Regions from separate parts of the Paenibacillus sp. FSL P2-0136 genome, predicted to be linked through region 1. Evidence: riboswitches for the same ligand, from Rfam matches in the RefSeq annotation. Region 1 holds a riboswitch; each other region holds the start of a gene.
The links. Region 1 has a riboswitch for cobalamin ahead of NYE26_RS03115 (S-layer homology domain-containing protein). Riboswitches for the same ligand answer to the same signal wherever they lie in the genome.
Positions count from the first base shown of each region.

Region 2: linked by a shared signal. The riboswitch ahead of NYE26_RS07285 (energy-coupling factor ABC transporter permease) and the one ahead of NYE26_RS03115 (S-layer homology domain-containing protein) in region 1 are both predicted to bind cobalamin.
Region 3: linked by a shared signal. The riboswitch ahead of NYE26_RS00795 (anaerobic ribonucleoside triphosphate reductase) and the one ahead of NYE26_RS03115 (S-layer homology domain-containing protein) in region 1 are both predicted to bind cobalamin.

Region 1 covers NZ_CP150244.1:749,477-753,479, reverse strand. The annotation lists gene NYE26_RS03115 (S-layer homology domain-containing protein) at 146-2,317, opposite strand; cobalamin riboswitch at 2,530-2,723, opposite strand.
Region 2 covers NZ_CP150244.1:1,754,677-1,758,679, reverse strand. The annotation lists gene NYE26_RS07300 (ABC transporter ATP-binding protein) at 1-519, opposite strand, end outside; gene cbiQ (cobalt ECF transporter T component CbiQ) at 532-1,320, opposite strand; gene NYE26_RS07290 (energy-coupling factor ABC transporter substrate-binding protein) at 1,317-1,610, opposite strand; gene NYE26_RS07285 (energy-coupling factor ABC transporter permease) at 1,610-2,374, opposite strand; cobalamin riboswitch at 2,659-2,854, opposite strand; gene NYE26_RS07280 (helix-turn-helix domain-containing protein) at 2,994-3,926, shown strand.
Region 3 covers NZ_CP150244.1:190,560-194,562, forward strand. The annotation lists gene NYE26_RS00795 (anaerobic ribonucleoside triphosphate reductase) at 1-1,937, opposite strand, end outside; cobalamin riboswitch at 2,246-2,477, opposite strand; gene NYE26_RS00800 (MTH1187 family thiamine-binding protein) at 2,819-3,127, shown strand; gene NYE26_RS00805 (sugar phosphate isomerase/epimerase) at 3,175-3,954, shown strand.

The DNA of each region.
Region 1 (4,003 bases):
TTTTTCCAACTAACTCCCGCTTTGCAGCAAATTCTGCCAGATTAGATGTCATTTATCCACTTATTGTCCGCCCCAGCGTACAGCACCCATCCTGCAGCGGAATGGAAATTCCAACTAAACTATACCATCCCCTACTCTTACTCAACTATGGCAATCTAACCGCTACAGCAGCAGCCATCTCACGGGTTACCACAGCAGTAGGCTCGAATGCGCCGCCGGTACCGCTCATATATCCAAGTCCCGTCACCGTACGGACAGCGGACAATGCATAGTCGCTAATCTTATCTTCATCGCTGAACTTACCAGCTCCAGCCCCTGCTCCGGCTGATGTAGCATCCAGCTTAAAAGCTCTAACCATCATCACAGCCATATCCTGGCGTGTAACCAGCCCGTCCGGTTTGAACGTTTTGGCGCTTACGCCGCTGATGATTCCTAGCTCCTTCGCCCGGTTCACTGTTCCATAATACCATGTACCGGCCTTAACATCACTGAAGGCCCCAGCAGAAGACGCCGCAGACGGCTCGTTCCCGGTTAACCGCAGCAGCAGCGCTGCAAATTCAGCACGGGTAATATTCTTTTTCGGTGCAAACAGCAGGTTGTCCTCACTTACACCGTTCATCAGCTTGCGGTCATACGCCGTGTATACCGACTCCAGCGCCCAAGGCGAGATCGACTTCACATCGCCAAAAGCCGGACGGTCCGCCACCGCAGAAGCCACTGTTACCGGGACCGTATGACGCACGATGGCCGGGGTTTTATCCTTCAGATATCCCGTAACCGTCAGGGTATATTTATTTGCTGGCAGTCCTCCGGCCACAACAGCCACACCCGCAGCATCTGTAACTGCTGTTTTGCCGCCGATGGTTACCTGTACGCCTGCTGCCGGTGAGGTTACCGGATCGGAGGTGAAGGTCGCCTCATTCCAGACCCATTGCTTCTGGGTTACCTGCACCTTCAGATCTTGTCCAGGCTGCGGCTGTGCGGGAGTCACGGTTACGGCATCAACCACCTGCGTGTTGTCCCCGCCATAATAGACCACAATGCGGTCATTCTCCTCCAGCGCGAAGTCGCCCATCCCTACACTTGGATAGATCCATGCTCCGCCGCGTGCGACCACATACATCCAGCCATCATATCCGCCAAAAGTACCCGCAATCACGCCGCCGATCCCCGTCACATAATTGCCTGCTTCATTGACCAGAGCCAGGCGCTTGGCTGCTGCTGTCTTATCCAGTGCCGTAAGCACATTTCCGGCGTACACGCTGCCCTCAGCCAACGTTCCATTCGGACCTTCAACTGTAACCGAGACACTTACCTGAGGATTCTTCACTGGTGTGCCGCTAAAATCAAAGAGCTTACCGCCTGTTCCAAACAGCTTGTACGCTACTAAAGCCTCCAGTGCCTGCTCCGTTGAGAGCGGATTGGAGCTGCCGCCCGCAGTGTGGACGAATCCGCCATCTGCTGCGCTGAAGCTCAGCAGCTTGCTGACCAGATTAATATTACCCTTAGTATAATCTGCTCCTGCCGGATCAATGCCGAAGGCAGACAGACCGATGATGGCCTGAGCTACACTCTCGCTGCTGTCGCCATATCCTCCGTTCTTATCCTGTGCCTTAGCCAGCCAGGCTGCCGCCCGCTGACCGGCAGCATTCACTGCCGCTTCCTGCTTATGTCCAGCCAGTGCGTTCAGCACCATCGCTGTCATATCCGGATCACTCGCACCCGTGGTCAGAGTAAAGCCTCCGTCCGGGTTCTGCTTCGCCAGAATCTCTGCCAGCAGCTTAGACTGTGTCCATTTCGCATTTGCCGGGATTGTATAGCTGCCGGAATCCAGAGCGAGCAGTGCATAGACCGGATTATTCAGCGTCTGGCCGGTAATTGCATCGTGATTGTAGAGCTTCTCAATCAGGTTATAGCCTGCCACATTCGCCGGGTCGCCGCCAAGTGCCTTAACGGCAAGCGTGATCCGGGCATAGTCCGTAGCTCTGGCAAAAACACCCTTAGCCTCAGCCACCTTGCCTTCAAGCGCCTTCAGATAGCTGGCAGGAACCTTGTAGCCTGCTTGCGCAAGGCCAATCGCCTGCCAGTCCGACTGGACTCCGTTCTTCAGCATGAACTCCGCAGTGGCATAGACCGCAGCAGTTACGCTCGCTGCCTCACTTGCGGGCAGAGCGGATACCGCGGGTGCGGAAGTCCCGCCTGCCTGTGCAGCAGCTGCTTGTCCTGCCGGGGCTACGGCTGCTCCCAGCAGTGCGAACAGCATAATGACAGCAAGTCCCAGCCGTGTGAACCTGGATGATAGAGAATGGTTCTTCATAACTAACCTCTTTCCTGAAATAGAATGGATGAATCCTGTTTCCTCCGCAGATAGAGCGGCAACCTAAAGACCGCCCTGTGCAGGGCGGCCGGGGAAGAATACAATACAGGGCGGCTGAAGGAGCCGATTGCTCTCCCACATTACATACAATACAGCATATACAGCCCTCGCCAATATCAGCATCTGCTTCCACATTCTTACCCCCGAAGAATAGAAACAACAACGAAAAAGGCAGGTCTCCTGGCTCATACTTCACCGCTTCCCCCGCCTTCCCATCCCGTTAGCAGACAGTGGCTCCTCAGGAGTTGCTCCGTATTTACAGTGGCGGGACCGCGCCGGACTTGCACCGGGCTTCCCTTTTAAGCAGATTCCTCTATTAGACATAGCCCTGCCAGCATCTGCTAGCGACAGCGCGCGGTCTCTGAGGCAATCTGCACCTTTTCCCAAAGCTTATTAAATTTTAATATTCTGAAACAATCATATCTACTATTCCCCTGTATGTCTATAGACAAGCTATTTCTATTCCATCCACTCGAGTCCCGCTCATTCTGCACAAAAATCCTGAACAGCACATGCCCGCTTCCCCGGCACATCGTACTATTCAGGACTATAGAGTCATTCTTCTGCTATTAATTAAGCCGTTGGCGGTACTAGCGGAGACAGCGGCAGCAGGCGATTGTATTATGTACATTAGAATTCGTGTAAAAGCGGCCGATAACGCATTCTGCTGCATTTTATACAATCGATTGTGGCAAATAACCCTCCGCCGGGCCAAATTCCCAAAATCTAATGTACCGAATACAACAGAACAACATATTAGGCTCGATATGCCTCATTCTAGTGTACAAAGTGCACTAGAGCAGCTTCATTGGGACACTAGCACACTTAACTAATTACTTTATGCTCGTATCAGCCTGCCGAAGCGCAAATCATTGTACTACATAAAGTAGTATGCACCAGGCTCTGACCAGCCCACCATGCCGCGCTATATGCGCCCACAGCAGATCAGCTACCGCTAGTCGATCATCAGATTCTAACTAATCAGCATTCATTTAATCCCCTAGCTTGCTGGGGGGCTGCCGTACCCCGACTAACTAAGGTACTATTCTAGCTCCAAACGTTATGCTTAAATGCAATCTGTACAACTAAATCGTCTGATTTACTGCCAAATGTACTTTTAGCTGTATTTCATGCACCTAAAATGCTTCTGTACCCGGCTTTTCGCCCATTCGGGCAAATTTAGTTGTATAGAATACAGTTAGGAGAGGTGCGCCTTCCTTTTTACTGTTTTTAGTTGTATAGAGTACACCAATCACTGTAAGCAATGCTACTCAGTACCATCACTTGGTATCGACTCAAAACCGTCAGTTAGTTGTGTGAGTCGGCTGAATGACTAAGGAGCGTTACTCGTTAGCGTTAGTTAAAAGCGCCACTCGGTAGCGTCAGTCGGTTTAGTGAGTCAGTAGCGTTAGTCGATTGCATTGGTCCGTAGCGTTGGTCGGTAGCGTCAGTCGATTGCATCAGTCGGTAGCGTTAGTCGATTGCATTGGTCGGTAGCGTCAGTCGATTACGTTGGTCGATAGCATCAGTCGGTAGCATCAGTCGATTGCGTTAGTCGATTGCGTTAGTCGGTAGCGTTAGTCGATAGCATCAGTCGATTGCGTTAGTCGATTGCGTTGGTCGATA
Region 2 (4,003 bases), 1.0 Mb from region 1:
ATAAGAGGTCGGCTCATCCAATAGAATCAGCTCCGGCTCCATAGCCAGTACACCGGCGAGTGCCGTGCGTTTCTTCTGGCCCAGGCTAAGCTGGTGCATCGGTTTATCGCTCAGATCGGTCAGATTCAGCAGCTCCATGACCTCCCGGCAGCGCGCAGCAATAGCCGGTTCAGCCATGCCGCTGCCGCGCAGCCCGAACGACACATCCTCCAGCGGTGTGCTGAGGATCAGCTGCTGCTCAGGGTCCTGGAAGACCAGGCCCACCTTCCGCCGCAGAGCGGCCAGCTCTTTTTTGGAATAGGATAACGCCTTCCCTCCTTGCACAACCGTACCCTGCTGCGGGCGCAGAATGCCGACGGCATGCAGGAACAGCGTCGATTTGCCCGAACCGTTATGACCGAGTACCGCCGTCTTGCTGCCTGCGGGGATGGAGAACGTCAGTTCATGCAGTGCAGGCTCCTTCGTATCCGGGTAATGAAAGACCACTCCGTCACAAGCCAAGCTAGATTCCTGATCCATGGCCGGCTCCTTTCATATGCTTATGATAAAATACGCCTCAGCCAGCAGCAGCACCGCAATACCAGCATAAGCCTGAACAGTATAGCGCCGTGGCACAGGACGCGCCGTATAAGGCGGGAGAATAATCTCGTCTGTGAAGCCGCGGGCCAGCAGCCCCTGCGATAATCCGTAATAACGGTGCATCGTGTTGCCGAATAGCGCCCCTGCCATGGCCGCAGTCTCCCGCAGTCTGGCCTTGTAGCCCCGGCGGCCTCCGCGCAGCCTGCGGGCCAGCAGCAGACCATGCGCTGCATCACTCAGCAGGAACAGGAAGCGGTACATAATCAGCATCAGCTCCAGGACAATCTGCGGCATCCGCAGCCTGCGCAGCACCTGCAACAGCTCACTAAACGGAGTAGTGAACATCAGGAAGAAGAAACAGCTCATGCAGGCAGAGATTCTGGCCAGCAGCTCCCCTGCCCGCTGAAGCCCGGCCGCTGTAACATATACCTGCAGGTTCAGTCCCGGAAGCGGGAATATTCCTGCCTCTCCCGCTGCCGGATGCCCGAATTCCACGAGCAGCGCCGGTACGCTAAGGGCATAGAACAGCAGCGCTGTGCCGAACAGCATGCCATAAGCACGGAAGGGAATACGGGCCTGTAATACACACCAGGACATCATCCATAGGGTGATTGCAGCCTGTAGTACCGGATGTACGGTGTAAGATAGCAGGAACATCAGGGCTGCGAACGAGCTTTTCCACATCGGGGACAACTGGCGCAGAGCATTATTGTAAGAGAGAACGTCAATCCGCCGGATCACTTGCTGCTATGCTGCTTCGTCCCGCCTTGCTTGCCCTTGAGCAGCCCCAGGGTATAACCGATCACACCGGCACCAATCGCGGCCTGCAATGCAAACAGCATACTCTCCGTCTCACCCGGCAGCTCGGTCAGCGGCTTGAACCACGGCTTATAGTCAGGATTCATTTCGGTAATCACACCTTCAGCCGCATCATCGGCCCCTCCGAATTCCCCATTAACCAGCAGCAGCGGCAGAATGACCAGCAGAATAACAACCAGCAGCATCAACCCATTTTTCCATTTATTGCTCATTAGGCTCTTCCTCCGTTCACCTTGCGTTTCAGCAGCGACAATTCATTCGGGCTATACGATTTCAGCCAGTTCCAGAGCAGTACCGTCAACAGCCCTTCACTGATGGCCAGCGGGATTTGCGTCACGGCAAAGATGCCCCCGAATTTGAGAAAAGATGCCAGAACGCCGCCATCCGCCGCCGGAAACGCCACCGCTAGCTGGAAGGACGTCACCACATACGTACTAAGGTCCGCTACCGCTGCGGCGCAGAACAGGGCCAGCTTCTCGCGGTCCGGCATTTTCATCATCAGTTTATACACTGCATATCCGGCAAAAGGACCCGCCACCGCCATCGAGAACGCATTGGCTCCAAGCGTAGTGATCCCGCCGTGCGCCAGCAGCAGCGCCTGAAACAGCAGGACAATCGAGCCGATTACGCTCATGGGCAGCGGCCCCAGCATTACCGCACCTAGTCCGGTACCGGTGGGGTGGGAGCTGCTTCCGGTCACGGAAGGCATTTTGAGCGCAGACAGTACGAAGGTAAACGCCCCGGCCAGACCCAGCAGCAGCTTCAGCTCCGGATTCTCCCGGGTCATGGCTCTCAGCTTGAAGATTCCAAGGACAAAGAACGGGATAAACGCCGCCCACCAGAACACTGCCCAGCCAACCGGCAGGAATCCTTCCATAATGTGCATCGCCCGGGCCGTCCCCGGTTCGTTCAGCATAAAGTACACCGTAAATCCGGCAACCAGTGCCGCAAAGCTCCACCATCTGTGCTTTTTCATTTGTCACCCTCCATGTTTGTTGATTTCCCATTACAGATCATAAAGCCCAAAAAACCCACCCTATAGGGTGGGAGTGTATGTACGCAGGCAAGTTCGATAGAGCGCGCAACCCGTGGCGAAGCGGAACAAGGTGCTTTTCACCGTCCCATCACTATGGGCCGTATCCTTGTATCCAGCAGCTATAACCGGGGATCACCTTGAAGCACCAAGCTTTCTCCGGTCCATCAGGGCAGAACGCCTCTTCTCATTAACCTATCCGTACACCGCTCCTATCCGCGTAGAGTCGTGGTGTGCGTAGACAAGGTAGGTCTCCTGGCTTGGAATACAGGCGCTGCAGACTTCGTCTTCCCCGGGGGCTTCCCGAGTGACCTCATGAAGTGCAGCTCTTCCATACAGTGGCGGGACCGCTCGGGAGTTGCACCCGATTCCCTGTTATCCCTTGCCGCTTCCGGCAAGAGCACCTTGTTTCATCGCTAATTCATCTCAAATCATAGCTGACAGAGATTGGCCTGTCTGTGATATAAATTGGAAAAGCTCGCCTGCAGCCAATCATGGCTTGTAGAAATTTTATTTGAGTAATATAATTATTAACTATATAACCTGAACGTGGAGGCATCCGATGAAACTTGATCTAACCGAACAATCTTTGCCCGTGTACGAGGCCCTGTCCAGTACCGTGCGCCTGCATATGCTGCGGCTGCTGTCCGATAAGCCCATGAACGTGAAGGAGCTGGCCGCAGCCCTCAAGCTCAGCAGTGCGATTATGACCATGCATGTGCGCAAGCTCGAAGCCGCCGGGCTGATCCGCAGCCATATGGCTCCCGGCAAAAGCGGCCTGCAGAAGATCTGTACACTGGCCGCCGACGGGGCTGAGATTGTTTTTCCGGGACAGGCCCGGACTCCGCGCAGAGGGTACCGCAAGGACATCCCTGTGGGGCATTATTCCGACTTCCAGATCGAGCCTACCTGCGGACTGTCTACGACAGAGAGGGTCATCGGGCACTTTGACGATCCCCGTTATTTCTGGGACCAGGAGCGGGTGAACGCCGGGATTCTCTGGTTCGGCAAGGGGTTCGTCGAGTATAAAATCCCGAATTTCCTGCTGTCGAGCCAGCAGCCGGAGGAGCTTGCCATCACGATGGAGATCGCCTCCGAAGCCCCGTCCGTCAACAACAACTGGCCGTCGGATATTACCTTCACGCTGAACGGACAATCGCTCGGCTTCTGGACCAGCCCCGGTGACTACGGAGACAACCCGGGAAAATACACCCCGGCCTGGTGGCCTGCACTCACCAATCAATACGGCCTGCTCAAGCAGCTGCGGATTACGCAGACGGGCACTTTCATGGATGGGCAAAAGCTGTCGGAGGTCACCCTGGATCAGGTAGGCATCCGCAACAAACAATGGACCTTCCGGCTCTCTGTCGAGGAGGATGCCGAGCACATCGGTGGCCTCACCCTGTTCGGTAAAGGCTTCGGCAATTACAACGAGGATTTGGTGTTTGAGCTGTTTTATACAGATGGCGTGGCAGATTTGCCGGGTCCTATATGAAAGCCAAATTAGGGTGTGTAGAAGGTAGGTAGGTAGGTAGGTAGGTAGGTAGGTAGGTAGGTAGGTAGGTAGGTAGG
Region 3 (4,003 bases), 560 kb from region 1:
AAACGGGTCTGATAGTCACCGGTCAGATACCCGGTAACCCTGCGCAGACGGCGGATATGGGTGGTATCCTCATGGGCATTGCAGGTCGGGCAATTCGTGCCGATGACCCCTTCATAGCCGCAGCCGGAGCAGCGGTCAATCGGATGGTTAATGCTGAAGTAGCTGATATCCTGCTCCAGCGCGTATTTAATGATTTTGACGAAGGCTGCAGGGTTGCTCCGGGCATTGCCGTTCAGCTCGACATAGGAGATCGCTCCGGCGTTGCAATATTCATGGAACGGGGCTTCCAGGCTGATCTTCTTGGCTGCGCTCAGTTCATAGTAGACCGGAATGTGGAACGAGTTCGTATAGTATTCACGGTCGGTTACCCCAGGGATAGAACCGAGCACCTTGCGGTCGATCTTGGTGAACTTGCCGGAGAGACCTTCGGCCGGTGTTGCGAACAAGGTGATGTTGAGGTTAAGCTCCTCGCTCTTGCGGTCGCAATATTCACGCATGTGGCGGACAATGGCTACAGCCTTGGCGTGAATCTCCATATCTTCGCCGTGATGCTTGCCGTACATGGCTTTCATGCATTCGGCCATTCCAATGAAGCCCAGCGACAGACTGCCGTGCTTCAGCAATTCGCCTACGCTGTCATCAGGGGCAAGCTGCTCGCCGCCCTCCCAGACGCCTTCACGCATCATGAAATCGGAGGCTTTGGCCTTCTGGGAAGCCTGGATACGGAAGCGGTGCAGCAGACCGTCCAGCGCAATATCCATATAGTGATTCAGGTCGTCGAAGAACCCTTCTTCATCAGCAGCCAGGCGGCGGCCGGTTATCGTGCCGTGGGCCAGTCCAAGACGCACCAGGTTGAGCGTATTGAAGGACAAGTTGCCTTTGCCGGAGCAATGGTTGCGTCCGAAGCGGTCGCCGAGCACACGGGTCCGGCAGCCCATCGTAGCGAACTCGGTATCCGGGTCAGCCGGATCATAATATTGCATGTTCAGCGGAGCGTCCAGGTTGGCAAAGTTCGGATACAATCTGCGCGCCGAGCACTCCGCTGCCTTCAGGAACAGATCATAGTTAGGGTCACCCGGCTGCTGGTTGATGCCTTGCTTGCATTTGAAGATCTGAATCGGGAACACCGGCGTCTCCCCGCTGCCCAGTCCGTTCATCGTGGCTGTCAGCAGCGAGCTGATCACAAGCTGGCCCTCCGGGGAGGTGCAGGTGCCGTAGTTGATGCTGGTAAAAGGAATCTGGCCGCCGGAGCGGCTGGACATCGTATTCAGGTTATGTACCATACTCTCTGCGGCCTGCAGGGTCTCGCTCTGCGTCTCCTTCAGGGCAAAACGGAAGGCGCGCGGATACTGCTCAGCCAGATCGCTGCGGCTCATCGTAATCTCCCCAAGTTCTGAAACCTCTGCATTCTCCTCGAAATACTCCAGACCTTTGCGGAAGAGCTTGGAGAAGGACTTGGTCACATAAGGAGCCAGATCATAATCCAGCTTGTTGGCGGACACACCGCCGTACTGCGCATTCTGCTGCGACTGGAAAATAATCGCCACCAGCGACATCGCCGTCATAATCGAGTTGGGAGGCCGTACGCTGCCGTTGCCGGTGTTGAAGCCTTCACGGAGAAGCCGTTCGAACGGGATGAAGATGCAGTTGGTGGTTCCGATGGCGTATTGATCCAGGTCATGCACATAGACGACATTATCCAGGGTAGCCTGTACCAACTGCGGCGGCATGGTGAAGTTGCGGGCATACCATTTGGAGTATTCACTGCCGAATTTGCTCATTTTGCCGGAGAAGCTCTCCCCGTTCAGGTTGGCGTTCTCGCGCAGCAGATCCAGATCCCGGCTGTCGATAATATCCCGTCCCAGATGAATGACCTCTTCCAAAAGATCCTCCTGTGCAGCTTGTCCTTCGTTATAACGTTTCTCCAGCAGCGTCATTATATAACTCTCTCCTCTCGGGTATTGTAAGCGTTAAAAAAGCACCTCCGGCCGGGAAGGCCGGAAATGCCCGAATGCATGATGCAAAGATCCGGGAAGCGGAAGTTTGCCTGTGGTCTGGGTGGAATATACGAGCAGACACTGGGCAAATAGCTTACGCCCGTTCTTGTATATTCCGCAGAGCCGATACCTGAAGATAATCCACGATCGTCCTCAGGTATCGGCAGCCTCTGGCCCGATTGACGGAAGGCTAACTCTGCTATTGCAGGCCGCATACGGACACCTCCCCTGTTCCTCGCAGGAGTCTAAGCGGTGCCACCGAAACAGGCAGGTCTCCTGGCTTCCGGCAACTCCTCCGGCGCCTTCCCGGGGGGCTTATTCCGCCCCTTAGTGGCATTTAGCCGGAGAATGCGGCCCTGGGCATCGCACCCTGGGAGCATCCGGTTACAGTGGCGGGACCGCAGCGGTTTTGCACCGCGCTTCCCTATTAAGTCGCACCTCTATTACAAGGGGTGAAACACCCGTTTCTACTATATTTTGTTGTTATCTATTAAAGCTACCGCAATATATTGTGTTTGTAAATGTTTTTTTGCAATCCCGCACGGGGAGCGGGTTCGGCGCTTTTACTCACAGCTGATCCACAGTTAGTCCACAGGTAATCCACAACTTTCCTATGAATCTGCCGTGAATTTTTCATAAAATCTCCGAAAATACGCCACAAAGAATCCATAAATAGAGTGCGTCTAATCCTGGTAATCATTTTGACGGATATTAATAGAATGGAGAGGGTGCAGGTGATTTGTAGCAAGCCTGGCGAAGCGTTACAATAAGAGGATAAATAAGAGACTCAGGCACACCAGATAATTAGGAGGGAGATCACAATGGCAATTGGCGAAGTGACCGTTATTCCGATCGGGACAGGCAGCACCAGTCTCAGCAGCTATGTGGCCGAGATGCAGCGTGTGCTGCAGACGGTGGAGGGCATTACCTATGAGCTAACTTCTATGGGTACAATTATTGAGGGACCGGTAGCGCGGATTCTGGCTGCGGTAGAAGCGCTGCATGAGTCGCCGTTTACCGCCGGGGCACAGAGAGTCTCAACCTCACTCAAGATCGATGACCGGCGCGACAAGACCTCGACCAGCCGCAGCAAGCTGGAATCTGTGGAGCGCAAGCTACAGGGAGAGTAACCACAATAGTATCCAATCAGAATCAACCGATAAGGAGCGGATTCTTAATGACAGAAGCAGCACAGCAGATCGGAATTCAAATGTATACACTGCGTGACCAGACGGAACGCGATTTCCTCGGCACACTGGCCAAGGTGGCAGAGATGGGGTACCAGGCAGTGGAATTCGCCGGTTATTTCGGTGTATCTGCAGGGGAACTGCGCCGTAAGCTGGATGAACTTGGCCTGGCGGCCCCTTCGGCGCATGTAGGCCTGGACTTCAGCAGTCTGGATAAGATGGAACAGGCATTAGCCAAAGAGATTGAATACGGTGTAGAGCTCGGACTGCAATATATGATCACCCCGTCGGCACCGCTTCCGCCGAACCCTTCCATAGAGGATGTAACGAGAATCATTCCATTCCTGGAGAAGGCTTCCGCGATGGTCCGGGCGGCGGGGATGCAGTACGGCTACCACAACCATGATTATGAATTCAAAGAGGTTGACGGCAAGGCGGTCATCGATATCTGGCTGGAGCAGATTCCTGCCGAGCATATGCTGGCTGAGTTTGATCTGGGATGGGTATACAGGGGTGGAGCCTGGCCCGTTGATTATGTGTCACGGTACGCCGGCCGTGTTCCGCTGGTTCACATTAAGGACTTCGGAGCAGACAATGAGGAGACCGATCTCGGAAAGGGAGAGGTCGATTTCCGGAGCGTCTTCGAGATCGCGGAGCAGAGCGGAATTCTCTATTATATTGTGGAGCAAGAGGCATATGAGGTATCTTCTCTTGCAAGCGCTAAGCTCGCGCTGGATTATTTCCGCGGGCTGGGGCTGATGCAGGGCTGATGACACAGCAACCAGCGGAAAAAGGGCTTGCGTTTTCCGCTGGAAGAGT